Regions from separate parts of the Neobacillus sp. GCM10023253 genome, predicted to be linked through region 2. Evidence: predicted binding sites of a transcription regulator. Region 2 holds the regulator's gene; each other region holds the start of a gene.
The links. The regulator LexA, encoded in region 2, represses DNA repair genes until DNA is damaged. The targets are predictions, from matches to a motif close to CGAACATATGTTCG.
Positions count from the first base shown of each region.

Region 1 (10,602 bases), on a different contig from region 2:
GATGACTTGTACCAAATTTGTTCCAAGTACTTTGTGAAATTCAATTTGTTGCAAGATTACGCATATAATCGCATCGATCGTAATTATTTCGTGCAGCAATTAAAACTTAAAAAGGAGTATTCGGAAATAACGGAAATATTAAGCAAATTAGATAAGTTGTTTGAGAAAATTGCTAGGAACGGTGGAAAACTGGACCCAGACCCAATTGAAGAAGCAAAGCAACTGAGAAAAACAGGGAAGCGAAAAGAGGCATTCATTGCACTCCTTCCGTATCTTCAAGCAAATCAAGACGATGAGGATGCAGTAATCACTTTTGGCTGGATCATGTATGATTATTTGAAGACTTCTGAAGGGAACATTGACAATTATATACACAATTTAGTGATTCTTAACAATAATGCGGTTATTACTTTCGATAGCAATCCTTTCAGTAGTTTTACTGCTAACGATTTCAAGAAAACGTTAGTAAATTCAATCCTTTGGTCCATTCGACGGGTTGTGATGCAAGGAGAGCAGTTTGCTAATAAAGTTTTTCCACAGTTGTTGAGGTTTTGTGGGAATGAAGCGAAGTTTATTGAGAACAGAGGGTTTTATGTTAATGATGAAACTTCAGCTTCGCGTTTACTTATAAAAGAACTTCAAACCAAATTAAACAATACAAACTATCTTAAATTTATGGACACTATTGGATTCGGTTGGTTTGACAAAGGAGATTATAAAAAGACTAATTTTACTAATGATAAAGGTGAGAATGTAGAAGTTAGGTCATTGGCAGAAGATGTATTGAATTTTTATGCGAAAAAACTGTTATCATTGGATATTTCTATGGCAACGGAACAAAGGATTAATTCATTTATCGACGTGCTGAATACTCAAATACAAAGTAATCCTTCTTTTGAATGGCTCCCGTATTATAAAGCGAAATTATTGATGAAAGTGAACAGGAAAGATGAGGCTCTAGAAACAGTTACTGCATTTGCAAGAATGAAAAGCAAGGATTTTTGGGTTTGGGATCTAATTAGTGAACTTGTAAATGATGAGGAAAAATTCAATTGCTTATGTGCAGGATTACTTTGTAAGTCAAAACCTGATATGATTGTCGGATTGCAAGAAAAGATCATTCCTATTCTTGTAAGTAAAAAGATGTTTTCAAATGCGAAATATGAATTGGATGAATTAATTTCTACTCGTATGAAGAAGTGGGGAAAAATATCTCAGCAACTTGAAGGATGGAAAAATGAAAGTTGGTATATTGAAGCAAAGTCGGCTGAAAGTAGAGATGACTTGAAAAAATACGCTGACAAAGCTGAAGAAATTCTGTATCGAACGCTTCCGTTTACCTCTATTTTTGTTACATATATTAACAAAAATAGAGGTGTGATTAATTTTGCATACCTTGGAGATAGCAACCTTTCACCTATAAAAGCAGGGTATTTCTACATGGATTCCATTAAAGAGGCTCATCACTGGATAGCCGATGAAGCTTTAAAAGTAAGAATGTTTGAAGATAATAAGAAAAAAGATTTATTTAAGATTTATAAGGTTGCACCGGGGGATGAAACATTTCTATCTAATTTTGTTCAAACCGGGGTCGGCCATGTTGACAAAGAATACATTAATCCATTTGCATTTGTAGATGATGCATTTATCTCTCCTAAATTGGTTGAGGAACATAAAATTCAAAATTATGACAAGGTGGATTATATCAAGAAGAGAAGGTTCAACAAGAATAGAAACGAATGGGGATGGACAGTTGAAAAAATAACGTCTATAGAGAAGAATGAACAAACGGAATATTTTAATGAAGAATATTAGGATCTATTCCTACATATTTCAAATGGTAAAATGATTATTAATTAAAAAGTGTAAGGTAAACACCACTACATCAATATTTATCTGCCATCACTTCCCAACCCATGTGGAGTGCGTAAACAAATCTAAAAAAATACGGGTTACAGAAAATAATCATCATTATAAAAATAAATCAATTTAAAATCCTCTATTCCCCCAAAAATAGAGGATCTTTTTATTTCCCCAATTATATTGTACAATTTTGATATATCCAATTTATAACAGTATCAGAAAGTACAGGGGAAATTGAAATGGAAGCGACTGAAAAGAAACTGATTGTTAATTCAGATAAGGGCAATTTATTAAGAGAACTAGTGAAGTCGATGAACGAGTGTGAGCGGTTTTATTTTAGTGTAGCGTTCATTAATTTTAGTGGGCTGCAGCTGCTGCTGGATCCGTTAAAGGAAGCAGAGAAAAAGGGAATCAAAGGTAAGATTATCACTTCTACCTATCTAAATTTCACTGATGCTAAGGCTTTAGAGAAAATCAAAGAATTTCATAACGTTGAGTTGAAGGTGTTTGTTACCGATAAAGAGATTGGTTTCCATACCAAGGCATACATATTTGAATACCGAGATAGCTATAAGGTGATAATCGGTTCATCTAATATCACACAAAGTGCTCTAAAAAGTAATATTGAATGGAATGTTGAGATCATTACGAAAGAGAATGGTCGGTTTATTCAAGATGTCTTGAAGGAATACGATTATCTATGGAATATGAGTAATGATGCTGACCAGGATTTTATCAATCGATATGAGGAATTTTTGGCGAGCTTTAAGCAGACTCAAAGAACTCATCAAATGATTTATGAAAACAAACAATATATTGTTCCCAATCGAATGCAAAAGCGAGCAACAGAAAATTTGGAGAGACTGAGAAGCTTTGGCGAGAAAAAGGCCCTGGTCATTGCAGCTACCGGAACAGGTAAAACCTATATGTCGGCATTTGATGTAAAGAGTTTTAAGCCAAGGAAACTCCTGTTCATCGTACATAGAGAAGAGATCTTGAAAAAAGCAAAAGATACCTTTGAAATGCTGCTTCCTAATGATGGCATCACCTTTGGATTACTTACAGGTAATCATAAACAGAAACATGTAGATTATGTGTTTGCAACGATCCAAACTATTTCTAAATGCTATGAGGAATTTGAGAAGGATGAATTCGATTATTTAATCATTGATGAGGCCCATCATGCCACTAGTCCAACTTATCAGTCTGTCTTAAACTATTTTGAGCCAAAGTTTATATTGGGGATGACAGCCACTCCCGAACGTAGTGATGGGTACAATGTGTTTGATCTGTTTGATAATAATGTGGCTTTAGAGGTACGACTGCACGAAGCATTAGAGGATGAACTGGTTATTCCGTTTCACTATTTTGGGATTACCGATATTGAAGGCATCGATTTAAGCGATGTAGATATTGATGATATCACCGAGATTACCAAGAGGTTGAAGGTCAATGAACGGGTTGATTTTATCATCGAAAAGATGGACTTCTATGGTCATGATGGTGATAAGAGAAAAGGCTTAGGGTTCTGTGTCAGCATCGAACATGCACAGTATATGGCTAGTGAATTTAATAAACGGGGCTATAAAAGTGTTTGTCTGTATGGTGCGGATTCACCTGAAACCCGTGAGCGATATATTAATCGATTAGAGAATGACAATGATGAATTAGAATTTATTTTTACAGTCGATATTTTTAATGAGGGTGTCGATATTCCTTCTGTTAATACGGTCCTAATGTTAAGACCAACAAACTCTCCCATTGTCTTTATTCAACAGCTTGGTAGGGGATTACGAAAGCATGGTAGTAAGGAATTCCTGACAGTTCTTGATTTTATCGGAAACCATAATAAAACATTTCTGATTGCCTTGGCGTTAAATGGGAGTCGCTACTATGATAAAGAAAGTTTAAAAGTAGCAGTTGCCACTGGATTTGCCAATATTCCTGGGTGTACTCATATTCAAATGGACAAGATCTCTGAGGAAAGGATTTTGGCTCAGATTGATAAAGAAAACTTTAATTCAATGAAGTACTTGAAGGAAGAGTATTTGGAATTTAAGAAGCTTAATCAGGGGCGGATTCCTTATCTACTGTTGGATTATCTGAAATACGATGGAGCACCTGATCCGGTGAAATTTATAGATCGGGAGAAAAACTATCTATCCTTTGTTGCCAAAGTTGAGAAGGATGACCACTTAAAAAATCTGCTGCTGAACGAGTCTTTTGAGGGAGTACTCAAGGAATTATCAATTAAGCTTCCTCTAAAGAGGATTTATGAATTTGTCATCATTCGATATTTGTTAGAGCACGAGGAAATTGACCTGGCAACAGCGAAGTATCAAATTCTAAAGATGATCCAGGATGTCGATGATGATAGTATTTTGCATGCTTTTGAGACCTTAAATCAAGATTACTATGATAGTGGTCAGATTAAAAATAAGCCTAAGCTGGTGCAATATAGCGATGGTAAACTAGTCAAAACACCTCTTTTTAAAAAGGTCTTAGAAAATGAAGAATACAGGAAGTATATTGAAGATATCATCACCTATGGAATTTTTCGTTACGAGAAGGAATTCAAAGGTGAATATTACGGAGTTCCGCACTTTAAACTATATGAACAATATCAAATGGTAGATGCTGCCTTACTATCGAATTATCGAAAAATCCATAGTTCTTTCAGGGGCTCAGGTTTACTGGCAAATGGGAACGAGTATTTCCTTTTCATCGACTTACATAAAGAAGAGGATGTAAAGGAAAGTATTAACTACAAGGATAAATTTATTAGCCCTTATGAGTTCCAATGGCAGTCGGTGAATAGCACTACCCAGCAGTCCGAAAGAGGTAAGAATATTATCTATAATAAGCAGCGCGGCGTAAATCTCCACTTATTTATTCGTAAATATAGAGAGATCGATGGAAAAACTGAACCGTATATTTATATTGGAAAAGGGGATTCAATTTCCTTCGAAGGGGATAAGCCTATTACTGTCATTATGGAATTAGAGAATGAAGTTCCAGCACCGTTATATACTGAGTTTACAAAAAGAGTGTAGTCTTCTCATTTCGAGAAGACTATTTTTCTTGGATTAATTGCTCTACTGCCGGAACATCCGCCGGAGCCCATTTGAGTGAATCTAAGTTTTCTCGTTTTAACCAGATCAAATTTGAATGCTCACTTGGTGTTGGTGTTCCTCCAATAACTCTACACTTAATTGATATTAAATTAATAATGAATGTTTCGTATTCATGGGTGTTATCATTAAAAACTTCATTAAATGTCTCAATCTTACATCCCAGTTCTTCATCAATTTCTCTTTTTAGGGCTGAATAAATATCCTCATTTGCTTCCACTTTTCCACCAGGAAACTCCCACATATTTGGAATAGACATCTCTGGAGATCTTAGCGCACATAGAATTTCTTGTTGTTCGTTTTCAATAATGGCTGCTACAACTTTTATAAGCTTTTTCAAGATAACCCTCCTCTACCTTTTACTAGCCATTATGATACCACTTTTGAGGGTTAGATGCTGCAAGGGGAGTTTTTTGTTATATAAAAAGGTTTACAGATTTATCCTGTTTTCTCCACTATCTCCATTACGCTATCAATCACAATCTTCGGTTGATCATGGTGAATGTAATGACTTGAATTCTCCACTATTCTTTTACTGTCTATTTGATAGCTGAGGTAACGCATTCTGCGGCTTCCGCCAGTCTTTATGTTTCTGCTTCTTCAGCTCTGGAGGAGAAAATCATCACAGGGAGAATTCCTAATCCGGTAATTCCATAAAAGTATTAAATGTTTCAATCCTGTTATAAATATTAAAAAAGCGCGATACGGTTTCTTTTTCGTAAAATTAACTTTATAATGCGCACAAGATGATTTTTTTTTGGAAATTTATACTTCTGGCTTATGGAAGGAGCTCGATTATGAAAAAAATGATGTTTGCAGTAATAACTGTTCTAATGGCTGTTGTTCTAGCTGCATGCGGTGGAAATGAAGAAAGTAAAGCTAAAAATGACGAAAAAGCAAAAACATCGGTAACCGATCAGCAGAAGGAACAGCAAAAGCAAATGGAAGAAATGCAAAAGAAATTAAAAGCACAGCAAATAGATGAAAAGAAGACTGTTGCCATCGTGAATAATAAAAAAATTTTAGGAAGCGACTATAATAGCGCTTTAGCAACGATACAAGGACAAATGCAGCAAATGGGACAAGATCCGACTTCAAAAGAAGCTGCGAAGCAAGTGAAAAACCAAACCATTGACAGCCTAGTCGGACAAACTCTTCTTCTTCAAGAGGCAGATAAAAAAAACTTTAAAGTCACAGAGGCAGCTATTAATAAGCGACTGGATGAAGTCAAAAAACGGTTTAAAACAAATAAAGAATTCGAAGCCGCTCTTCAAAAATCCGGCATGGATATGAAAACACTTAAAACTCAAATTGGTGACGATATTATACTAAATCAGTATGTTGAGAAAGAAGTGCCGGCTGATAAAGTAACCGATGAAGAAATTCAAAAAGCTTATGATCAATATGCGGAACAAGGGAAGAGTACTGGACAAGAAGTTCCAAAGCTTGAAGACGTAAAACAGCAAATTCAACAATCTCTTCAACAGCAAAAACAGCAGGAATCACTCGCTAAGCAGGTTGAAGAGTTAAAGCAAAATGCAAAGATTGATATTAAGATTTAAGATGGTACACACAAAAATGAACAGCTTTAGGGGCTGTTGACAAACGCCCCTTCAAACGAAAAAGAAGATGGATCTCTACAAAATGTAGTGTTCATCTTCTTTTTTATTTGCTATTTTCTGTTTCTTTATAGGAGGCTCAGTGGAGTAAGGCTGCTGAAGCAACCCCCGCTGTATAAGAATAAGAAAACGGGTAAATTAAATCCAAAACTTGTGGAAGTTCAGACCCACTAAAAAGATGCTGAAATCGCTACAAAAATGAGGTTAGATGAAATGAAACAATAAAACAAACATCTCAAAATATATCTGGTTCCGTTTCCTATCGTAAACAATTTATAGATGATACTGTTAAGTAGAAAGGAAAACAGGACGATAGCCATTAAATTGGTTATCGTCCTTCTTCAACTATAGGGTAGCCTTTACCACAATAACAAATAAAATTAATAAGCCTAAATTATGCAAGTTTATATACACAACTTGTTCAATTTAGGCTTTTTACATTCATAAAACATATTGCCATAAACAGTATTTTTTAATTGCCAAAAACATTTTTGAACCATCTTAAGCTGTTTTTCATCAATAGAAGCCATAAATGTAAGTTCACTTCTTTGGACCTTATTATAAAAATCCCTATATAAAAACTCTCTCGATCTTTTGTCAGACATGACTTCTTCATGAACAGGCAGCATACCTAGGTTTTCCATTAACCTTATAACCCCCATATGCTTAACGATTCCTCAAAACATAAAGCTGAATCTGTTACTTTTGAACTTTTTCATATAAGAGATTTGTCTATTAATACGATTCCTGCTACTTCAAAAAAATCCGCTTGCCTATTTTTATGAAATTGTCTTCCAAAAACAAAGAAATCTATTAAATGAGGATTTAAATGAAATGGAATGTAAGGACAACGAGTCAGCATATAACAACCGGGGATATTCAGACAGTACGATCCCAGTGTTTGATGGTTTATCGACCAATATCTTGGGTAATTTCTATCACCCGCTTTGAATTCCCGATTGTTCGTTAGCACTCCCCGCTGACTTCCAAAAAAATATTTCCCACCCTGTCCTTTTCCCTCCAAAAACCATAAATAAAGGGTGAAAGGAGGTGAGAGACAATGGCACAAGCATTATTAGAAGGTTCAAAGCTTCGACTGGCATTCCAGGTGGACCTGGATGAGCAGGGGAACCCTGTTTTAAAAACAAAAACATTTAGCAACATCAAAATGGAATCGACTGTTGACCAGTTATTCCAGGTGGCAACCGCCATCTCAGCTTTATGCAATGACCCGCTAAACAAGGTCGAACGTAGCGACAGTACTGAACTTACTGCCTAACGGAAGCTAAGGGGTGATTCTCGTGATGCAAAGGGACGGTTCTAGTGCATCAAATGGCTAAGGCCATTAATTCAGGAAGCCTTCAAACTAAACCTAACAAGGAGGTAATCAGCAAAAAAAGTGAGGCAAAAGAACCGTCCCCATGCCTCAAAGAAAGGAGGTGAACAGAGATGGCAAAAACATTGGAATTAATGTTTGGTACGGAGTTTGGTAAGACCGCCCGCATTGCGGTGGATAATCCGAAGGAGCCGGTTGATGAGGCTGCTGTTAAACAATCGATGGAACAGATCATTGCTGCGGATGTATTTACATCGGCCAGCGGCAGATATGTTGAAGCAAAAGGTGCAAGAGTGATCGACCGCAATGTAGTGGAGTATGAAATTGTTTAATAGGTTATCAGATATCGAATTTGTATGGGAATTTGGTCATATCGATATGTTCTAAGGGAGAGGCCGGATTCTTTTACGAAACCGGCCTCTTTTAAAATATGATTCGGAAAGGAGAGAATGTGCCGTGGAACAAATCATCTCATTTATCAATGAGGTCGGCTTCCCAATCGTTGTGACCCTATATCTTCTATATCGAATAGAATCCAAGCTTGATCTAGTCGTCCAGTCGATACAGAGCCTACCTGAGCGAATGAAGGGGTGATCATCATACCGCCCTTTGGTAATCCCAACATGACTGAAGCCAACTACCTTTTTATACTGGGCAGTTGGCTTTTTAATTTAAAAAAGAACCTTGATTATGAACAAAACCTTCGCTGTTCGCCCCTGGATACAGAGACAGTTTGGTTTAAAACCATCCCCATTGGCTTAGTTTGATGGATTTCAACAAATTGTTGCCCAAGTCCAACCTAAACAAACGTTTAAGCTTGCCAATTGGCAATTTCGGTCAATGTGGTTGTAGTTATTAAAAATAAATAACTTCTTCTTATTATTAACACAGAACATTTGTTCTTGTATAATTATAACGAAGGGGATGACCAAATTGGCAATACGTGACCGAGGGAAACTTAAATGGCAACCAGCATCATTTTTACCGTTAGCCTTTGAAATGCAACGTTCGATGTTTAAGGATCAAGAGCGTCTACCTAAACCGTTAATCGACGAGAATCAGTCAGAAGAGTTTGACCAACGGATATGTTACGCAATGGAAAATAACTTAGCTGTAAGGTTTACGGTATGGAACGAAGGATTTACAGAGGATTTTTCAGGGCATGTTCATTACGTTGATTCAATTACGCACCAGCTTCGTATTGAGGTGCAGCCTGGAAAGTTTGAGCGTATAGAATTCGGAAATGTTATTGGCTTGGCAGTAATTGATTCTTAAACGCCCATCCAAAAAAGAAGACATCCGATTTGTAACGGGTTCCGTTTCCTATCGCAAAACTTAAAATTACAGTCTAAAATGTACTGCATAAAGCAGTGCATTTTGTTCAATAAGATTCTAATTATATTACACAATAAGTACCAAGTTCCTTTGTAGCTACCTTGTGAAGTGTTTTTGACATCTTCCTTTTAATATCAACGTGATAAAAAAGCCTAATTCCTCCATGTTTTTAACGAGAAATTAGGCTAATGAGCTTCCACAAACGCACCAGTTACTTTAAGTGTATTTTTTCACTAAGTTGACTTAGTAATTTTATAATTTTTATGATTGACTATGGTTGTAATTGGTTCGTCTTTTTCTTTATTGTGTCCGTACTTAACAATAACAGAATTTTCTCTTACAACCGTAACAATTCCTTCATAGCTTTTTCCTTCACGCTTAAAAGAAATATTGTCCCCGATTTTAGCAGTTGCCATTTTATCACCCTGAACTTATTATTTTCAGCAAAGATAAAAAAATGCATAAACAATTCAAATACAAGCTGTAATTATTGCGAAAAAGCAGAAGGGCTACCGCAACCCTTTATTTAATGAAAGCACCCGTTTGTTTAAGTGTAATTCTTCACAAACTTATCCTTTTAAAGTTCATTCAATACAGGAACGCTGCCTCTTTAGCTCAATAAGCCTTAACATTTTGGCCATAACCAAAGAAAGAGCACAATTCTTGCTGCAGAATTGCGCCCTATAACGTAATACATACTTTATTTTTAGATTTTTTTAATTGAGGGTAAGAATAAACTCCTCTACATCTTCGCAACGTGCATTAGAAAACCCACTGTCCTCACCAGTAATCGTGAATCCACATTTCTCTAGAACCTTAAGAGAGCCGACATTGTCTTTCGCAGCACGAGCATAAAGGGGACGAATTGTAATGTGCTTTAGAAATTCCCGTAAAGCTTTTGTTGCGATTCCTTTTCCCCAATATTCCTTTCCAATCCAATAGCTAACTTCTGGTTCTCCGAACTGCTCGAAACATGAAATATGCCCAACCACATTCTTTTCGACAATAATCGTCTGCTTTATAATTCCCTTATCCGTAAGAATTTTGTTCCAGTGTGTAGTGAAGCCATCACAATCACTGGGGTCTTTGCTCGTAAAGGCAGCCATATGGTTCGCTTCATGGTTCTGTTGATGCTTGAAAAAAATAGGAAGATCATCCTCAATCACATTCCGAAGCATTATATTACTCATCAAACTCCCCCTTTGTCGTTTACTTTATTTTAACAAACATTTGTTCCTGTTGTGGTGAATTTTCAGAATACTACATCCGTTTTGTGAACAAGAATATTCTCTGACCAACCACTTTGATTTTGCCATTA
Region 1 covers NZ_JBHSHV010000017.1:42,567-53,168, forward strand. Annotated here, with positions in the region: gene ACFPA1_RS20530 (DUF7017 domain-containing protein) at 1-1,815, shown strand, start outside; gene ACFPA1_RS20535 (DEAD/DEAH box helicase) at 2,103-4,916, shown strand; gene ACFPA1_RS20540 ((deoxy)nucleoside triphosphate pyrophosphohydrolase) at 4,936-5,334, opposite strand; gene ACFPA1_RS20545 (SurA N-terminal domain-containing protein) at 5,792-6,556, shown strand; gene ACFPA1_RS20550 (hypothetical protein) at 7,018-7,257, opposite strand; gene ACFPA1_RS20555 (DUF1659 domain-containing protein) at 7,674-7,892, shown strand; gene ACFPA1_RS20560 (DUF2922 domain-containing protein) at 8,063-8,281, shown strand; gene ACFPA1_RS20565 (YvrJ family protein) at 8,406-8,543, shown strand; gene ACFPA1_RS20570 (YolD-like family protein) at 8,883-9,224, shown strand; gene ACFPA1_RS20575 (DUF2187 family protein) at 9,518-9,700, opposite strand; gene ACFPA1_RS20580 (GNAT family N-acetyltransferase) at 10,001-10,474, opposite strand.
Region 1: the regulator LexA is predicted to act here: its motif matches at 8,839-8,852, upstream of ACFPA1_RS20570 (YolD-like family protein).

Region 2 (10,602 bases):
GCAATTATTATTGGTTAAAGAACAGCAAGAGTCGCTGCTTGAACAGCAAGCGAAAAGTGCAAAGCGCGAGGTTACCGATGATGAGCTGAGGAAACTTCTTCGCAATGAACTGATGCATTCAAACAGACTGAATCGTTCGTCATTGAGACAAGGAGATCTTTCACGCTTTTTTCATTAATTTTTAATAAAATTGGAGGAATTGCAAATGCCGAAGTACACAAGAGAAGATATTCAACGCTTGGCTAAAGAAGAAAACGTTAAATTTATCCGCCTTCAGTTTACTGACATTCTTGGAACCATCAAAAACGTGGAAATTCCAATCAGCCAGTTAGAAAAGGCACTTGATAACAAAATGATGTTTGACGGCTCCTCTATCGAAGGGTTCGTACGTATTGAAGAATCTGATATGTACCTGTACCCAGATTTAAACACTTGGGTAGTATTCCCTTGGACTGCTGAAAAAGGGAAAGTGGCCCGCTTAATCTGTGATATTTACAATTCAAACGGAACACCATTTGCCGGAGACCCGCGCAATAACTTAAAGCGTGTATTAAAGGAAATGGAAGAGCTTGGCTTCACTGACTTCAACCTTGGGCCTGAGCCAGAATTCTTCTTATTTAAATTAGACCAAAAAGGCGAGCCAACTTTGGAATTGAACGACCAAGGCGGATACTTTGACTTAGCTCCAACAGATCTTGGTGAAAACTGCCGCCGTGATATCGTGCTTGAGCTTGAAGAAATGGGCTTCGAAATCGAAGCATCCCACCACGAAGTAGCACCTGGCCAGCACGAAATCGACTTTAAATATGCAGATGCTCTTACAGCATGTGACCAAATCCAGACTTTCAAGCTAGTTGTAAAAACAATTGCCCGCAAGCACGGCTTGCATGCAACCTTCATGCCAAAGCCATTATTCGGCGTGAACGGTTCCGGAATGCACTGTAACGTTTCCTTATTCAATAATGGTCAAAATGCATTCTTTGAGCCAACAGGCGACCTGCAAATGAGCGATACTGCACGTCAATTTATCGCTGGTGTACTAAAGCATGCACCATATTTCACAGCAGTTACCAACCCAACTGTTAACTCTTATAAGCGTTTGGTTCCAGGTTACGAGGCACCTTGTTATGTGGCATGGTCTGCACAAAACCGTTCACCGCTTGTTCGTATCCCTGCTTCCCGCGGCTTGAGCACACGGATTGAGGTTCGCAGCGTGGACCCTGCAGCAAACCCATACCTAGCACTCGCTGTCATTTTAAAAGCAGGTCTAGATGGAATCAAAAACAATTTAACTCCTCCAGCACCAGTTGACCGGAACATCTATGTGATGACGAAAGAAGAAAGAATCGAAGAGGGCATCATCGATCTTCCAGCAACATTGGCAGCAGCACTTGAGCTATTGAAATCAAACGAAGTTATCGTTTCTGGCTTAGGCGAGCATATCTTCGAACACTTTGTGGAAGCTAAAGAGATTGAATGGGATATGTTCCGTACCGTCGTTCACCCTTGGGAACGCGAACAATATATGAGCATGTATTAATATGATGAAAACCCCCTGACGCTAGGCGTTAGGGGGTTTTTGCTACTTTTTTGTTCGAGAATCGGAAAGATAAAAAAGGTTTAATCTTAACTTTTTGGGGAGGGTTAGGAGCCTATCCATTCAAAGTTAAAAAGGTAATCCCGATCCAATTAAATAAAAAAAGCCCAATCAAAATACAGATTGGACTCCGGGAAATCTATCAACTAATGAATCTGCCGATAAACCCCAATAACTTTCCCCAAAATGGTAACATTGTTTAAAATGATTGGATCCATCGTAGAGTTTTCCGGCTGCAGGCGGATGTAGTCTTTCTCCTTGAAGAATCTTTTACAGGTAGCCTCGTCTTCTTCGGTCATCGCAACAACGATATCCCCGTTGTTAGCAGAAGGCTGCTGCTTTACAATAACGTAATCCCCGTCAAGAATCCCTGCTTCAATCATACTTTCTCCCATGATTTCAAGCATAAAGACATTCTCGCTAGAAGGAGCAAGTCTTTCAGGAAGAGGAAAGTATTCCTCAACATTTTCAATGGCCGTAATCGGCAGTCCGGCAGTAACTTTACCAACAACTGGGACATTTACAACATGGTTTCGAGGGATATGAGCAGCTTCATCCGCTTCTAGGATTTCGATAGCCCTTGGTTTTGTTGGATCTCGTCTAATTAAACCCTTGCTTTCTAATCTGGCTAAATGCCCATGTACAGTAGAACTCGATGCCAGTCCGACTGCTTCGCCAATTTCCCGAACAGATGGCGGATATCCCTTTGTTTTCACTTCTCCTTTTATGAAATCAAGGATATCCTGCTGCCGCTTTGATACTTTTACCATGATAAATTACACCTCGCCTGGTTAATGTTGTCTTTATTATAACATGTTCGCATAATTTATACAAACATAAGTTCGAATAAAGCTTGACAACAAACAAACGTTCGGATTATAATCAAATCAAATAAAACGAACATACATTCTAATCAGGGGTGTTTTTTAATGAAAAAAATATGGAACCAATACTCGTACGCTATTATTCTTCTATTATTAAGCTGCACATTAGCATTTGTATTAGCATTTCAGCAAAGTTCGAAAAATCAGGATAAATATTTGAAAGTGACTGTAACAGACGGAGACACACTATGGGAAATTTCCCAAAAGTATGCAGGCGAGCATTCATTATCGAACAAGGAATTCGTCAACTGGGTGAAAAAACATAATCGGGATGTAGGGGATGAAATTTTTCCAGGTGAAGAAATTTTAATTCCGGTTAGTAATGAAGCTCCCCCAGAAAGGGAATTAGCAAGTGCATTAGAGAAATAGGAAGGACCTAAAAAATGAACGCAATTATATATTGCCGCGTAAGCACGAATAAGGAAACGCAGGAAACATCATTGAGACGCCAGGAAGACGAGCTTGTCCAGCTCGCCAATCGATATCAATTCCATATCGATTCAATTATTAAAGAGCAGGCGAGCGGCTATGATTTCGACAGAGATGGTATCCTGCAGCTTTTAGAGCGCATTAAAGATAAACAAGTCCAAGCTGTCCTAATCCAGGATGAAACAAGGCTCGGCCGAGGGAATGCCAAGATCGCCATCCTGCATTGCATTTTAAAAGAAGGAATTAAACTATACAGCATTTCGCATAATGGTGAATTGCAGCTTTCCGAATCGGATTCAATGGTGCTTAAAATCGTCAGCATGGTGGAAGAGTACCAGCGCAAGCTTCATAATGTAAAAATAAAACGCGGCATGAAGCGGGCTGTTGAACAAGGCTACAAGCCAGAAAAAAATTTAAAGAATCTAGGAGAGCATTCGGGCCGGGATAAAATTGAAGTCCCTGTTCAAGAAATAGTCAGGTTGAGAAAAAATGGCCTGACCTTTTCAGAAATTGCCGCAACATTAAGAGGCTTTGGTTATAACATTTCGAAAGCCACTGTACATAGAAGATACCAGGAATTCATTGAAGAGCAGGAGGAATAAACCTTCATCCTTGCCAGGTGGATTCTTTTCTAGTACAATCTTGTCTTAATGTTAGCAGTTTTTTGGAAAGGAATGTACTTGAATGCTATCCAAGGAAAAAATGGCCAGAATCAATGAATTGGCAAGGAAAAAGAAAGCGACGGGTTTAACAGAAAAGGAAGCAAAAGAGCAGTCATCACTTAGAAGTGAATATTTAGCTGCTTTTCGGTCGCAAATGCTGGATACCCTGACAAATACAAAAATAATTGATCCACTTGGGAATGACGTTACACCTGAGAAAATAAAAATCAGGAAAAAAAATAATCTTCATTAATGCATCTGGGAATACAATTTATTTGTATTCCTTTTTACATATACTGCGCTTACATGTGTCAAAATAAATAATAAAGTGAATTTTGCTACAAAATAAGTAGTAATTTGTTGAATAAAAATCCACAGCACTATAATATTAAAGTTGTTTGTATTTTCCGAAGAAGGAAGGTTGTAAAAAGATGTTTAACACAATTGATGATTTATCTGTCACCACGATTCGTACGCTTTCAATTGATGCTATCGAGAAAGCAAACTCTGGACACCCTGGAATGCCGATGGGTGCCGCTCCAATGACTTATACATTATGGACAAGATTTATGAACCACAACCCAAAAAATCCGCATTGGTTCAACCGTGACCGCTTCGTATTGTCCGCAGGTCATGGCTCTGCATTGCTATACAGCATGCTTCATTTATCCGGCTATAATTTATCCATGGATGATTTAAAGCAATTCCGTCAATGGGGAAGCAAAACTCCAGGACATCCTGAATATGGTCATACTGAGGGAGTAGAAGCAACGACTGGTCCGCTTGGTCAAGGTATTGCAATGGCAGTGGGAATGGCTATGGCAGAACGTCATGTTGCTAGCGTTTATAACAAAGACAAATATGAACTTGTGAATCATTTTACATACAGCGTTTGTGGAGACGGCGACTTAATGGAAGGCGTATCTGCTGAGGCTGCATCACTTGCCGGCCACCTAAAGTTAGGCCGTTTAGTAGTATTATATGATTCAAATGATATTTCCTTGGACGGAGACTTGAATAAATCTTTCTCTGAAAGTGTGAAGGACCGCTTCCAATCTTACGGATGGCAATATCTTCGCGTTGAAGACGGCAACAATTTCGAAGAAATCGCTAAAGCACTTGAAGAAGCAAGAAATGATTTAGACAGACCAACCATGATTGAAGTAAGAACAGTGATCGGTTACGGTTCACCTAACCGTGCCGGCACATCTGGTGTTCATGGCTCACCACTTGGTGCAAATGAGCTAAAGCTTACTAAAGAAGCTTATAAGTGGACTTTCGAGGAAGACTTCCATGTTCCACAAGAAGTTTACGACAACTTCAAAAAGCTAATTGTTGAAAATGGTGAGAAAAAAGAAAAAGAGTGGAACGACATGTTCGCTCAGTATAAAAACGAATATCCAGAGTTGGCAAGCCAGCTAGAACAAGCATTAAATCATGAACTTCCTGAAGGCTGGGATAAGGATGTTCCGGTTTACACTGAAGGCAAAGGGCTTGCAACTCGTGCTTCTTCAGGTGAAGCGTTAAACGGCATCGCTAAAAACCTGCCGATTTTAATTGGCGGTTCTGCTGACCTTGCTGGTTCTAACAAAACAATGCTTAAAGGGACAACTGACTTCATGCCAGGCGCATATGAAGGCCGCAACATCTGGTTCGGTGTTCGTGAATTTGCTATGGGCGCTGCCATGAATGGTATTGCCCTGCATGGCGGGGTTAAAGTTTTTGGAGGAACATTCTTTGTATTCTCTGATTACCTTCGTCCGGCAATTCGCCTTGCCGCATTAATGGGTCTTCCTGTTACCTATGTATTTACACACGACAGTATCGCCGTTGGGGAAGATGGACCAACTCACGAACCAATCGAGCAGCTTGCGGCATTACGGGCAATGCCAGGTCTATCACTAATTCGTCCTGCTGATGCCAATGAAACAGCAGCAGCGTGGAAGCTTGCAGTTGAATCAACAAACAAGCCGACAGCTCTAGTATTAACTCGTCAGGACTTACCAACATTAAAAGACACAGATAAAAACGCATATGATGGAGTTTCTAAAGGAGCATATGTTGTTTCCCCAGCAGGAAATAATACTCCAGATGCCCTATTGCTAGCAGCTGGATCCGAAGTAAGCCTTGCAGTGGAAGCACAGAAAGCACTTGCTGGAGAAGGAATCCAGGTTTCTGTTGTCAGCATGCCATCATGGGATCGTTTCGAACAGCAATCTCAAGAATACAAAGACTCTGTCCTTCCAAAGAGCGTGAAGAAGCGTCTTGCTCTGGAAGTCGGAGCATCCTTCGGCTGGCACAAATATGCTGGTGATGAAGGTGACGTATTAGCCATCGATCATTTTGGAGCATCTGCACCAGGTGAAAAAATCATGGAAGAGTTCGGATTTAGTGTGCCAAACGTCGTTGCTCGTGTGAAAGCACTTTTACAAAAATAATCAAATGACGAGAGAGAGCGGAAATTTCGCTCTCTCTTTTTTATATGGAGGAAATCCGTCAGCTTCTATCGAAATAAATAACTGATATAGGACTCAAATTGCAAATCGACAAAATTAGTGAAAGTTTTTGCCGCGATAAGACAAATGTTTTCGGAGCGATTCTTTATAATAGATAAAAGGATTGTCAGCGGAGGAGAGGTTGGAATGAGGAAATATCAGCTTTATTTAATAGAAGATGAATTTGCCACCCATTACTTCGGACGAGAACGGTTGTTTTTTCAACTATTCCAAGAACATCAGCACGCACGGGGCGAGCTTCAATTTATTACAAAAAAACAAATTGCCTATATAACAAAGAAAATAGAAGTATTAAAAATCCACCAGCTGATTCAAAGACAGCTTGGAAAAATAAAGGGCTTTAAAGCAGACCATGGTGCATATACGATCGATCTTAGTGGAAAAATAAGTAGGGCAAAATTGGAAGTCTACCAGGATTTAATCTCTCTGGAGGCACATGGAAGCTATGAAGCGGAGACAGCGTTTTTTGAAGTGCTGAGAAAGTGTGAATCCTCCTTTTTGGCAATTGACCTAGAACATGAGCGGTTTGGCTGGTTAAAGCCAATTAAAGAAAGAAAATATGTCTAATTAAAATCGAATATTGTCTAATTTCGTTTTATTTAGTACACTGTTGTATGGTAGACAACATGAAGGAGGAAATTATTATATGATGTACGTTCTAGTTGGTATACTGGCACTTGTCGCTGGTGTAGCACTAGGATTTTTCATTGCTCGCCGTTATATGATGAGCTATTTAAAGAAAAATCCGCCAATCAATGAGCAAATGCTTAAAACCATGATGATGCAAATGGGTATGAAGCCTTCACAAAAGAAGATCAACCAAATGATGCAGGCCATGAATAAGCAAACTGGCAAGTAACACGTTGATATATCAAGGTTAGTCAGATGGTTGAGAGCAATTTTTAAGAATCGGATAAGTTTACGACTTAATCCTTCATCATAAATTCTTATAAAATTGCTTAATCCTTAAATATTTCAACACAAAACCACTTTTCTATTTGGAAGCTTAACCAAAGGAAGGTGGTTTTTTTGTTATTAGAGGATGTAATTAAAGTCTTCGGGACAAGTTTAGAAGGTTCTTAATATTTAAATGGGGTTTTTTACAAACTGGCTTATTATTTTACTTTTTAGATGCTTGCTTTTGTTATCGAAGCGTGTTACACTAGTAAAGAATTATTTTTGTTCGGTGTAAAGGATAGTATAAGGAAAACTTTTCGTCTTGATGATCACTGAGAGCAAGGATAGTATTACATTGTGTGTTTACACATTTCAGGAGGCAACAAAAATGGAAAACGGTAAAGTAAAATGGTTTAACAGCGAAAAAGGTTTCGGATTCATCGAGCGCGAAGGTGGAGACGATGTATTCGTTCATTTCTCAGCTATCCAAGGCGAAGGTTTCAAAACTTTAGAAGAAGGTCAAGCAGTAACTTTCGATGTTGAGCAAGGACAACGCGGACCTCAAGCAGCTAACGTTCGTAAAGCTTAATTAAACCAAAAACAAAACAGGCTCTGTAAAGGGTCTGTTTTTTTTATGCATAAAAAAAACCCCTATTCACGAATGAATAGGGTCATGAAAACAGTAAATCAAATGGTAAACCAAGTGTAACATATAATCTTGAAATTACCTAGTTTTTTCGGAAATTTGTTGATAAGTACACTCATCATAGCGTTGAGTGTCTTTTTTATTGCGTTAAAGCGTTAATTTCCTAATCTTCCTTATTTTAGAAAAATTTGATAAAATAAATCTTCGTCAGGCTAAATATTTTTTACCAGTTATGAACGGTACATGATTTTAATCCGTTTGGGGGAGGTCATATGAAGGTTTTTTTAGAGCTGGGCTGGTTTTTTAAACAAGAGAAAAAAGCATACATATCAGGGGTTTTCTTTTTACTAGTGGTGGCTTTGCTGCAGCTGGTTCCGCCTAAAGTCATCGGAATTGTGGCTGACCATATAAATGAAGGGACGATGACGAAAGGACAACTTACGGAGTGGGTTTTTGTACTTGTTGGTGTCGGACTTGCTACCTACATCCTTAGATACTATTGGCGGATCATGATTTTCGGATCCTCAGTAAAGCTAAGCAAAATTTTAAGAAATCGTTTATATCATCATTTTACAAAAATGTCCCCTGCCTTTTATCAAAAAAGCAGGATTGGGGATTTAATGGCACATGCGACCAATGACCTTCAGGCTATTCAGCAGACAGCAGGGGCGGGGGTTTTGACTTTAGTAGATTCATTGTCAACCGGCGGTTTTGTTATTCTGACAATGGCCATTACAATCAGCTGGAAATTAACGCTCATTTGTTTAATCCCGCTGCCGATTATGGCGATGCTGACAAGCTGGTTTGGGACTATGCTGCACAGAAGCTTTCATAAAGCCCAGGAAGCTTTTTCATCCTTAAATGATAAAACGCAAGAAAGCATTACTGGAATAAAGGTCATCAAGACATTCGGCCAGGAACAAGAGGATATTGAAGACTTCAAAAAACAATCAGATGATGTCGTTCAGAAAAATATCGTCGTCGCCAAAATTGATTCCCTCTACGATCCGACTATTTCCATCATCGTCGGAATTTCCTTTTTCCTATCCATTGTATTCGGTGCCAAGTATGTGCTGAATGGCGAGTTGACGATTGGTGAATTAATATCTTTTACTACCTATTTAGGTTTATTAATCTGGCCGATGCTGGCATTCGGATGGCTATTTAACATTGTGGAGCGGGGCCGGGCTTCCTATGACCGTGTTGCAAAGCTCCTTGGCGAAAAGGTCGAAATTACCGATCATGAACAAGCGACGGACATGGTACCATGTGGTGATGTAGAGTATCGAATCCATGAATTTACGTATCCAGGTGAATTGCAGCCCATTCTTAAAGAAATTCAGTTTAAATTAAACAAAGGGGAAACTTTAGGGATTGTTGGAAAAACTGGCGCCGGAAAAACAACACTTTTAAAACTCCTGATTCGCGAGTTTGAAGGCTACAAAGGGGAAATCCTCTTTGGCGGTAGGGCTCTACAGGATTATAAACTGGAAAAATTAAGAGAAGCGATTGGTTATGTACCGCAGGATCACTTCTTGTTCTCTGCAACTGTTGCCGAAAACATTGCCTTCACAAATCCATCAGCAGACCGTCAAGAAATTGAAATGGCAGCAAAATTAGCGAATATCCATGAAGATATTCTCCAGTTTACGGACGGATATAGGACAATTGTCGGTGAGCGGGGAGTATCGTTATCAGGCGGGCAAAAGCAGAGAATTTCGATTGCCCGGGCACTGTTGATGAATCCAGAACTGCTGGTGTTTGATGATTCCTTATCGGCCGTTGATGCGAAAACGGAGGAAGCGATCCTTTCAGCGCTTAAGGAAAATCGTGAGGGGAAGACAACCATCATTACGTCCCACCGATTAAGCGCGATTCAGCACGCCAACCTCATCCTGGTTTTAGAAGACGGAAAAGTCATTGAACGAGGCACACATGAGGAATTGATGGAGCAGAACGGCTGGTATCAGGAAATGTATTTACACCAGCAGCTAGAAGAGCTGGTTGAGCATGGGGGACATTAATATGGAAGAAAAAGTTCAATTATCGGAACGCGAACAAAGGAAAGTTTTATTCCGTCTCCTTTCCTATACCAAACCACATAAAAAGACGATTTCTCTTGCCTTCGTCCTGCTGCTGCTAACAACAGTGGGAGATATTGTTCTGCCGATTCTCGTCAAAATCTTCCTGGACGATTATTTGACACCGGGAAATCTGGAGTTTAAGCCATTGTTGCTGCTTGGCTCTTTGTATATGGGAATACAGATCGTGAAAGCGATTCTCTTATTTTTTCAATTGGTAAAATTTCAGGAGATAGCCTTATATATCATCCAGCAGCTCAGAATCGATGTTTTTTCAAAAGTGCAGGCATTGGGATTGAAGTATTTTGATAAAACACCGGCGGGGAGTATTGTCTCACGGGTTACCAATGATACGGAAGCGATTAAAGACATGTTTGTCACGGTGCTGGCAACCTTTATTCAGAGTGGTTTTTTGCTGTTTGGTATTTTCATAGCCATGTTTATCTTAAACGTGAAGCTAGCCTTGATGTGTGTGATTATTATTCCGATTCTTATTTTTGTAATGGCTCTATACAGAAAGATGAGCTCGCGATTTTATTTGGATATGCGGGAGCGGCTCAGCCAGTTGAATGCCAAATTGAGCGAATCACTTCAGGGTATGGCCATTATACAGGTCTTTCGGCAAGAGAAGCGCCTGCGAAATGAATTTGGAGAAATCAATGAAAAGCACTATAACGCGGGAATGAAGAATATAAAAATAGACGGTCTGCTGTTAAGGCCGGCTATTGATTTAATTTATATTTTTGCCTTAATCATCGTTTTAAGTTACTTTGGGATTACTTCCTTTGATACTAGTGTGAAAATTGGTGTTATTTACGCCTTTATCAATTATCTGGATCGTTTCTTTGAACCGGTGAATCAGATGATGATGCGCCTGTCATTATATCAGC
Region 2 covers NZ_JBHSHV010000003.1:516,207-526,808, forward strand. Annotated here, with positions in the region: gene ACFPA1_RS02955 (MerR family transcriptional regulator) at 1-178, shown strand, start outside; gene glnA (type I glutamate--ammonia ligase) at 206-1,540, shown strand; gene lexA (transcriptional repressor LexA) at 1,744-2,367, opposite strand; gene ACFPA1_RS02970 (cell division suppressor protein YneA) at 2,527-2,850, shown strand; gene ACFPA1_RS02975 (YneB family resolvase-like protein) at 2,865-3,512, shown strand; gene ACFPA1_RS02980 (DUF896 domain-containing protein) at 3,595-3,825, shown strand; gene tkt (transketolase) at 4,004-6,010, shown strand; gene sirA (sporulation inhibitor of replication protein SirA) at 6,215-6,655, shown strand; gene ACFPA1_RS02995 (YneF family protein) at 6,735-6,947, shown strand; gene ACFPA1_RS03000 (cold-shock protein) at 7,374-7,574, shown strand; gene ACFPA1_RS03005 (ABC transporter transmembrane domain-containing protein) at 7,904-9,655, shown strand; gene ACFPA1_RS03010 (ABC transporter ATP-binding protein) at 9,657-10,602, shown strand, end outside.

Region 3 (10,602 bases), on a different contig from region 2:
CGGGCAGGTTCAATCCCGATGAATTTGAGTCCCTGCCTAAACGAGATGTGGATATCCCCTCTCCGTTCGGCTATGTGATTAAAGCCTTGCTAGTGGAACCCCATCAGACCAATCGCTATGTAATCATATCGCACGGCGTAACGGAAAACAAAATGAATTCAGTGAAATACATGAACCTGTTCCTCGAGCGCGGTTTTAATACCTTGATTTACGACCATCGCCGTCACGGGGAATCCGGCGGCAAAACCACGAGCTATGGCCATTACGAGAAATTTGATTTAAAAGCAGTGGTCGACTGGCTTAAACAAGAAAAGGGACCGAACTTGCTCCTTGGGATTCACGGGGAATCGATGGGGGCAGCAACGATGCTCTTGTATGCTGGACTTCTTGAAGACGGGGCCGATTTTTACATTGCAGACTGTCCATTTTCTGACTTTAAAGAGCAGGTTGCCCATCTCATTAAAAGGGATTTTAAAATTTTTCCAGGGCTGCTGCTTCCGATTGGGGATGCTTTCCTTCGCCTGCGCGATAAGTATTCCATCCGCCATGTTTCGCCGATTTCGGCTATCGAAAACATCAAGCATCCGGTTTTATTTATCCATAGCCAGAAGGATGATTATATTCTCCCATCGATGACCCATGATTTATTCGAACACAAACAAGGCCCGAAAATGCTCTATATTGCAGAGGAAGGCGTTCACGCCCAATCCTTTAACGAAAACCCGGATGACTATAAGCGGGTTGTGGATGAATTTTTGGAAAAATACGTCCTCTATGCCTACCCATGCTAAAAACAGACTGTCCATAATGGATCAGTCTGTTTTTATGACGAGGCTCATCCGTCCGTTCAGGATTTGCTGCGGACTTTTTAACTGAAAGCAATTGCTGGCTGTCGAAAAATCAATTTTCATTTGCTCGTCGAAGAACACCATTTTGTGTTTTTCGATATACACTGGCCTGTCATTCGTTTCAATTTCAACTTCAGTATCGTCTAATTCGCCTGTGAACCACAGAGCGGCAACACCACTGACTGCTCAGCCGCAGCCATCCGTATCGTATTTAAGCTGTAAATAGCCTTCACGTCCCGCTGTCCGCTCATTTATTTTTTTGGCAGCCTCTTCGGTTATGATGATTTCCACGTTTAACACTCTCCTCATTTAGGCATATGATGATTGTAGCATATGTTGGTTTGGGCTGTTTTTATTTTGCTCGCCGCCATTTGGTTGCATTTCCCTATTAAACCAGTTATTCTCAAGGATAATAGAATATTTTTTAAAGGAGTGCTTCGGATGTCAAAGGTTACAATTAAAGTTAACGATAATGGGTCACTTAGAATTACAGGCGATGTGGAATTGTTGGATGGCGAGGGGAATGTGTATACAACAAAACCTTCCTTTTCTCTTTGCCGGTGCGGAATGAGTAAAAACAAACCTTTCTGCGATGGTTCGCATAAAGGAAATTTCGAGTCTCAGGTTCGGGTGCCTAAGGAAGAATAAATAAGTTGAAAAAAGAGCGGCTTTCTAGTTGGAGTCGCTCTTTTATATGTCCGTCATTCGAACGTCGGCAATAGTATCGATGGGAATTCGATGTACTTCTTGAAAGCGGTCAATCACATGCAGCCTGTGCGCGATTTCGTTCCAATAATGGATTTTTCCAATGACAATTTCATAATTTCGGTTCCGATAATGGGTAATTGTCACGTACTGGTCAAATTCGATGGCTTCTGCCAAGATTTCGTTCATGAGCTCAAGCTGCTGCTCATCCATTTCTTTCTGCTGTTCATACTGATCTTCCTTCACCCAATCCCTGAGCATTTTCACATGCTCAGGCAGCATCATCGACGTCCATTTAATTCTGCCACGGTCGCGAATCATTTGCCTCGCCTTCTTTCTCTAGTCTTTATTCGCGGATAGCCTCCCCTTACTTGCGGATAAGCCCTTCTTACTTGCGGATATTCCGTTTTACTTGCGCAAACCAGTTATTTTACATCTTATGCCCGCCCACAAGCGTGGCCCGATGTTTGGCAGTTCCTCCAGCGGTATAGGAAACAGCACGCAGGAGAGAGCCCGGGCCGAAGCGTCTGCGAACGGAATCAACAACATAGCCCAGCTCACGTCGTTTATAAGCACCTTGGTCAAATAGATCAATCTGAAGCTCGCAGTCGTCCTCAATATTGCTAAGCGCAATGGAAATCTGCCGGACGGTTTTGCCGTTATAGTGCTCGTGAAATAGTTCGAGGCAGACACGGTAAAGGTCCATCGTCACATTGGTCGGCTGCTGGACGGTTCTCGAGCGGTTAAAGCCGCCGCCGAATTCATCCTGGCTGTAGCTGACGCCAAGGCTGACCGTCCGCCCCGCCTTCCGCCTTGTTCTCGCTCGCTTGGCAACCTCCTCGCACATTTCCAAAATGACATGCTTAATTTCTTCTTCGTCTTTATAATCGCGCAGCAGGATTTGGCTTTTTCCAAAGCTGATCTGCCCCTCGATAATCGGTGCGCCCAAATCGGAAAGGTCGACTCCCCAGGCATGATGATAAAGCTGATTGCCCATGATACCGAATTTCTTCTCCAGCTGTTCTAAGTCATAGCGGGCGAGCTGACCGACTGTGAAAATGCCCATGCCGTTGAGCGTTTTTTCAACCCGCCTGCCGATTCCCCACATTTCCCGAAGCGGCGACACCTTCCAAAGTTTTGTCTGCACATCATCATAGGTCCACTCGGCAACCCCGTGTTTCTTAGCCTCTAAATCAAGACAGAGCTTTGCCAGCAGCATATTGGGGCCGATTCCGACCGCGCATGGGAGCTGGAATTCCCGCTCAATATCGTCCTTTATTTTTTTCGCAATCGTCTGGGCATCGCCCCACAAATGCAGAGCGCCGTCCACTTTAATAAAGCTTTCATCGACGCTGTAGGTGTGGATGGCTTCCTTTGGAACATAGCGGTTAAACACACGGGAGATTTCTGTTGAAATACGTAAATAGGTGGCCATTTTCGGTTCGACCAGCCGAATCCGCGGATCGTTTGGAATTTCAAACAGCCGTGAGCCCGTCTTGATGCCAAATTCTTTTTTCAATCTTGGGGAAGCGGCAAGCACGACGCTCCCCTGCCGTTCTTTGTCGCCCACAATCGCGATATAACAATCCAGCGGATCGAGCCCCAGCATGACGGCGGAGCAGCTGGCATAAAAGCTCTTCATGTCGACACATAAAATTTTATTGTGCGGTAACGTGTTGTAATCAACCATGATTATCCCTCACAGTTTCAAAATTCGAACATTTGTTCTTTAATATTATATCTATTATCTTAAGCGAATATGCGTTCGTATTCAATGGAAATTTTTTAAGGCTTACCAAATATGGCTAAAGTGCAAAAAAGCGATATAATGAAGGTGAGGTGCATGTGAATGGATAAAAAGCTGACTGTGAAAATGATCAAGAATTGTTTTAAACAGTATTATGAGGCGGATTCTTCACCGATTGGCGATAAAGAGTTGGAGGAGTTGGTTACTCGGATTCTGCAAACGAAAGACGAGGACCCCACTGCCGATTTATATGAGGTTGTAAATGATATGGTGTATGATTATTTAACTGGCTAAAATAGAAAAAGCCCCTAATAAAATAGAGGCTAAAACTACTTCTTATTCAGCATCTTCTTCCCAATCCGCTCAAACAACCGCGGAAACAGTACATAAACCACGCTGCCCATGTTCATCCAGCGCGGCAGGTTGATTTCCCGTGTTTTCGTCAGCATGCTGTCAACGACTTTCTGGGCCACATACTCCGGCTGGAGCATGAACTTTTGGACGTTTTTTACATAGGTACCCTGTTCATCGGCGATGTTAAAAAAGTTCGTGGCAATCGGGCCTGGATTCACCGAGGTTACCTGAATGTTGTAGTCATCAAGCTCCATCCTTAATGCATTCGTATAGCCAAGCACCGCATGCTTAGTAGCCGAATAAACACTCGATTTCGGGGTGGCAATTTTTCCAGCCTGAGAAGCGATGTTGATAATATGACCAAATCGTCTCTCACGCATCCTAGGCAAGACCATGCTCGTGCACGCCATCAGCCCGACAACATTCACCTCAAACATGCCCTTCACTTCATCAATCGATGCCTCATGGGCTTCACGAAAAACACCAAACCCGGCATTATTGACAAGAATGTCGACACGGCCGAATCCCTCAAAAATTTGCTCAAAAACCTTCTTCACTCGATCCGTATCCGCTACATCCAGCTGAAACACTTCAACCTTGGCAGAATACCTTTTTTCAAGCTCTATCTTAAGCTGCTGGAGCTTATCGATGCTCCTAGCCAATAAAACGAGATTGGCGCCGCTCGCGGCACAAAGTTTGGCAATTTCCGCTCCAATTCCACCGGAAGCACCAGTTATGACAATATTTTTATCTTTCAATCTTCCGTTCATCAATAAAACACCTCATCAGGGTCATCCCACCCGCCTTAAAGCTTGGCGTAATAAAGAACGGGATGAGTATCTTTACTACTAATTTCTCCGATGGATGCCAAATAGTCAAGCTGGGCGACGGTTTCCGATATCGTCAGCATCAATTCACGTTTATAAACACTCGGGAATAGCCGTTTGCAGATGTCAAAAACGGTCAGCTGTTCTTCCTTCAGCCAGCTGTTGACCGTCATCGCCCGTTCATGCTGGCGGATAAGCCGTTTCTCAACAAGCTCTGCTAATTCGTAGACATCTTCGCCGTGCCCGGATTTTACCACCTGAATCGGATACGACAGCAATTTTTGCATCGAATGATTATGCTGCAGCTGAGGCTTTGGCCGCTCCTTTTCCCCTGGTGCCGGCGGTTCGAGCAATGGATTTGGGGATATATGAGCGATGATCAAATCGCCGCCAATCAGAACGCCATCCTTTTCCCGATAAAGGGCAATCTGGCTCTGGGCGTGCCCTGGTGTTTCAATGACCTGCCATTCCGACAGGCCCAGCGGTCTCATCCCTTCCACAAGCTGCCCAGTCAACGGACGATTGCATAAGAATTTATGGCCTTCCCTGAAAAAAGATGTCAACGGAAAATACTCATTTGGCAGCCCAAACTCTTCAAACAGTTCTTTGAAAAATGCCTCTTGTTCCTGTAAAAATGTTTCCGCTGGTTGAATCCAGCGCTCATTCAACGGATGACCGTACACATCAAGTTCGTCTGGAAAAAAATCAAGCAGACCGCAATGGTCCGGATGGTGATGGGTAAGGATTACCTGTTCAATATTTTCCGGCTGCAATCCTAATTCAGCCAGCTGCTGAGTAAGGGAGTTCCATGCTTTTTCGGTTTTCGGTCCTACATCTACTAGGGTCAGCCGTTCCCCTTTTATTAAATATACATTGACATCCCCGACTTGAAATGGGGTCGGCAGTGACATTTTGGCAACGCCGTCTTTCCATTCTGTCATCTAAAAAACTCCTAACGTTATTTTTGAATAAAGAATAATTATGCATGAAGTGTGATAGTTATGTATTGTCTTATAATAAAATAAAGTGTACCGATTTTTTTTACCATTGTCATTATTTTTACATAACTTTTTCGAAAAAACAAAAAATTGGCAAATTTATCTCTTGACAGACAAGCCATTTTTCCTGCATAATCACTATTAAAATTTGATTCGTTGACATGCAATGAGTAAGGCCAGTAGATGGAAAACGGCGAAAGAGAGTGAAGTCCGGAGGCTGAAAGACTTCACCGCCCTCTTGAACATCGAACCTACCTTATGAGCATTTAGGCAAACCTAACGTATCCCGGCGTTAACGGTGTTGAGTAAGCCCAACTGCGAAAACTAGCAGCCGGGCAAATGAAGGTGGTACCACGGAAGCTAAGACCTTTCGTCCTTTACGGATGAAGGGTCTTTTTTATGTTATTCACGGTGAAAAGGGGGAATTTTTTCATGAAAAAGATGGCGATTATCGGTGCGGGTTCGATGGCGGAAGCTCTTATTTCAGGAATTCTGGAAAATGGTTTAATGGACCGGAGAAATGTTTGGGTGACCAACAACTCAAACCAAGAAAGATTAAATGACTTGGAGAATCGTTATGGTGTTGTTGGAACGTACGATTTAAATGCTCTTTTTTCAGGGGCGGACATTGTCATGCTGGCGATGAAACCGAAGGATGCAGCGAGTGCGATCGATTATATTCGTGACCATCTGCGTAGTGAAATGCTGATTGTATCCGTTCTTGCAGGTGTTTCGACGGAATCAATTGAAGCGCTCGCCGGAAAGCCACTATCCATTGCAAGGGCAATGCCAAATACATCGGCAGCAGTCGGGAAATCCGCAACGGCGATTGCCGTTAATGCTCGTGTTTCAGAGGAACAGCTTGAAACAGCCCGACAGCTTTTCGGAACCGTCGGATTGGCGGAGTTTGTAGAGGAAGTCCAGCTTGATGCGGTAACAGGCCTGTCCGGAAGTGGCCCAGCCTATATTTATTATTTGATTGAAACGATGGAAAAAAGCGCGGTTGAAATCGGCCTGGAAAAAGAAATGGCGAAGCAGCTGATTGTGCAGACGTTAATCGGCGCCGCAGAAATGGTCAAAAACTCTTCCAAATCACCGGAGCAATTACGCCGGGAAGTGACAAGCCCTGGCGGAACCACTGAGGCAGGCATTCGTGTCCTTGAGGAAAACGGCGTGCAGCAAGCGTTCATTTCCTGTATTAAAGCGGCGGCAGCCCAATCTAAAAGAATGGGAGATGCCTTGTGCAGCCAGCTGCAGGTTGGGAAACGTTAGGAAGAGACTTTTTTAAAATTTTGGTAAACTAAGAGTAAGACGCAAAACAAAGGATTGTGGAAATGGAAAACATACTTATTCTATTGTTTTCATTAGGCCTCTTCGTTTGGCTTGTTTTTCTCTTAGATGCCATAATCGGCTTAAGAAAATTAGATTCGTTAGAAGATGAGGAGCCTCTTAATTGCGGCCCATTATTATCGGTCGTTGTCGCGGCTCGGAATGAAGAGGAACATATTAAAGCAAGTATTTTAAGTCAGCTTGAACAGACCTATAAAAATGTCGAGTGGATCCTGGTGAATGATCGCTCCACTGATGAAACCGGAAAATCAATGGAGCAATTGGCACACCAGGATTCAAGAATAAAGGTCATCCATGTTCACGACCTTCCCGATGGCTGGCTTGGCAAGAACCACGCCTTATTCACTGGTGCGCAAATTGCACAAGGTAAATGGCTGTTGTTCACCGATGCTGATATCAAATACGAAAAAGAAGCATTCGCCAAGGCGCTCCATTATGCAGAAAAGCACCAGCTTGACCATTTAACCGCCGCACCGAATTTATCCGCAAAAAGCTTCTGGCTGAAAACCTTCGTCGCCTTTTTCTTGTTTGGATTTTCCTATTTTAAACGCCCTTGGCTGGCGAATAATCCAAAATCGAAAACCGGAACAGGCATTGGCGCCTTTAACCTAATTTGCAAAGAAGCTTACGAAACATTTGGCACGCATGAACGGATCAAGATGCGGCCCGACGATGACCTACAGCTGGGAATGCTTTTAAAAAAGGAAGGGTATCGGCAGAGAATTATAACGGCACTCCAACTAATCGAAGTGGAGTGGTACGGCAGCCTTCACGAAGCTTTCGTTGGTCTCGAAAAAAACACCTTCGCCGGATTAAACTATCGAATCAGTATGGTGTTTTTTGCTATTTTCGGAGTATTCACCACTAATGTTCTCCCTTTTATTACGATTTTTTCCGGAAATAAAACCATTGCCCTGCTTAGTTTAGGAAATATTCTCCTAAGCGGCATTCATTACTTCATGATTATCAGAAGAATGACGGTATTCTCCCCTGCCTTGTTTCTCGTTTTGCCCCTTACCGCCTTATTGTTTATTTATTCCATCATCCGGGCAAGCTGGCTGACCTTCAAACGAGGCGGGATTGTTTGGAGGGGAACAACTTATCCGTTAAGCAAGCTGAGGGATCATGAGTAAGCAGTATTTTTCATGAAATAACCAGTATTTGCTATACTAATAGTGGCTTATTTTTGAAAATTAGGAGGTTCGCAAATGGCAGCAAAATTATTTTCTCCTTACACTGTTAAGGGGGTTACCTTTAAAAATCGGATTGTCATGGCGCCGATGTGCATGTACTCCAGCCATAATGAAGATGGCCATCTGCAAAACTGGCATCGCACCCACTATACATCAAGAGCCGTCGGGCAGGTCGGCCTCATCATTGTCGAGGCAACGGCAGTCAGTCCGGAGGGACGGATTTCGCCGCAGGATTTGGGGATCTGGAACGATGAGCATATCGCAGGCTTCCAGGAGCTTGCCGGGCTTGTTAAAGAACATGGCGCCAAAATTGGCATCCAGCTTGCCCATGCCGGCAGAAAAGCTGTTTTAGAAGGCGAAATATTAGCCCCTTCTGCTATCGCTTTTAACGAAAAATCAAAAACGCCGAAGGAAATGACGAAGGACGATATCGCAGCAACTATTGAAGCCTTTAAAAAAGGAGCAGAACGGGTTAAAAAAGCCGGGTTTGATGTGATTGAAATTCACGGAGCCCATGGCTATTTGATTAATGAATTCTTATCCCCGCTTTCCAATAAACGGACGGACGAATATGGCGGATCTGCCGAAAATCGCTACCGTTTCCTGCGTGAGGTAATTGATGCTGTTAAAACAGTTTGGGACGGACCGCTGTTTGTCCGCGTTTCTGCCCATGATTATCATGAGGATGGGTTAACTCCCGAAGATTATATAACCTTTGCCAATTGGATGAAAGAGCAAGGTGTGGATTTAATTGACGTCAGTTCAGGTGCGGTTGTTCCGGCGCGGATTGATGTCTATCCAGGCTACCAAGTGAAATATTCCGAAACGATTAAATATGGAGCGGACATTCCAACAGGAGCAGTTGGATTGATCACATCACCTCTCCACGCCGAAGAAATTTTGCAAAACGAACGGGCCGACCTGATCTTTTTAGCCCGCGAATTGCTGCGTGACCCGTATTGGCCGCGCACAGCAGCCAAAGGGCTCGGAGTATCCATTGAAGGACCAAAACAATATGAGCGTGGCTGGATATAAATCAGAAAAAGCACTCACCGATTATGGTAAGTGCTTTTCTCCTTTTAATGGAATGTTAATTTCCTTAAAGTCCTCGGCAATATCCGTATTTGGAAAGATTTCTGCTGCCTCTTTGACTAATTCCCGCCACGCATGCCGGTCATAACGCGAACTGATATGCGTCAGGCAAAGCTGCTTTGCTTCCGCTTGTTTCGCCACTTCGGCTGCCTGATGGGTCGTCGAATGGAAGTAGTCAGATGCCAGCTGGTCTTCCCCCTTGGCAAACGTTGCTTCATGAACTAACAGGTCTGCCCCTTTAGCCAAGAAAATCGCATTTTCGCAGAATCTTGTGTCACCAAGAATCGTCACAACCCGGCCCTTCTGGGCAGGTCCGAGAAACTCGTTAGGTTCAATCACCCGCCCGTCTTCAAGCGTAACGGTTTCCCCATCTTTAATTTTTTTAAAAATTGGTCCTGGCTGTACGCCTGCTTCCTTCAATTTATCTGCCAATAATGTTCCCGGTCTGTCTTTTTCAGCCACTCGATATCCGTAAGACATAATTCCATGGTCAAGCAGGCGGGCTTCCACGGAAAATTGCTCATCTTCAAAAACAATTCCTTCTTCAATTTCGACCACCTTCAACGGATACTTTAAATAGGTTTGGCTGATAGAAAGACTTATTTGAAGGAAGTCTCGAATCCCTTTCGGTCCGTAAACTGTAACCTCCGTTTCTCCACCCTGAAAAGACCGGCTCGATAACAGTCCGGGCAATCCGTAAATATGATCACCGTGCAAATGGGTAACGAATATTTTTTCAATTCGCCGCGGTTTGATGGATGTATGTAAGATTTGGTGCTGGGTTGCTTCGCCTGCATCGAACAACCAGACAGAACCGCGCTCCTCCAAGAGCTTGAGGGCAATTGATGTCACATTGCGAAGCTTGGCCGGCATGCCTGCCCCTGTTCCTAAGAAAAAGACATCCACAGTAAAAACTCCTCTCTTCTCCGTACCACTTTTCATTATCGTTACTATATCATAAAGTGTAAATCAATGCTTATTTGTTTCCTCTAAAAATGATACATGCTATTTTAGATATTAGCGAAATCTAAGATTATATAAAAGCTATTATCGCTAGGAAAGAGGTTTATACATAATGGATCAAAATCTGTCATCATTAATCATGATTTTTGGAGCAACCGGGGATTTATCCAAACGAAAGCTGTTTCCATCCCTTTATCGATTATATGAACGCGGCCGTTTAGACAAATTTGCCGTGATTGGGATCGCCAGAACCCAGCAATCGCATGAAAAATTCAAGCAGTCCGTTAAGGATTCTGTCACTGCTGCATTAGGAGAAAAGCCAAACCTTGATGAGTTTGTGTCCCACTTCTACTATCAAAGTCACGATGTAGCGGATTCCAATTCCTATGCCGCTTTAAAAAAACTGGCGGATGAAATAGACGGTCACTACGGCCTTGAAGGCAACCGCATTTTCTATCTGGCTATGGCGCCTGAGTTCTTCGGACCGATTGCCCTTCATTTAAAATCAGACGGCCTTACCGATGT
Region 3 covers NZ_JBHSHV010000012.1:214,708-225,309, forward strand. Annotated here, with positions in the region: gene ACFPA1_RS15135 (alpha/beta hydrolase) at 1-791, shown strand, start outside; partial or broken gene ACFPA1_RS15140 (iron-sulfur cluster biosynthesis family protein) at 813-1,139, opposite strand; gene ACFPA1_RS15145 (CDGSH iron-sulfur domain-containing protein) at 1,290-1,496, shown strand; gene ACFPA1_RS15150 (YolD-like family protein) at 1,539-1,874, opposite strand; gene ACFPA1_RS15155 (DNA polymerase thumb domain-containing protein) at 1,984-3,243, opposite strand; gene ACFPA1_RS15160 (YqzH family protein) at 3,403-3,594, shown strand; gene ACFPA1_RS15165 (SDR family NAD(P)-dependent oxidoreductase) at 3,630-4,424, opposite strand; gene ACFPA1_RS15170 (MBL fold metallo-hydrolase) at 4,460-5,422, opposite strand; gene proC (pyrroline-5-carboxylate reductase) at 5,912-6,751, shown strand; gene ACFPA1_RS15180 (glycosyltransferase) at 6,814-7,962, shown strand; gene namA (NADPH dehydrogenase NamA) at 8,038-9,057, shown strand; gene rnz (ribonuclease Z) at 9,079-10,020, opposite strand; gene zwf (glucose-6-phosphate dehydrogenase) at 10,190-10,602, shown strand, end outside.
Region 3: the regulator LexA is predicted to act here: its motif matches at 3,308-3,321, upstream of ACFPA1_RS15155 (DNA polymerase thumb domain-containing protein).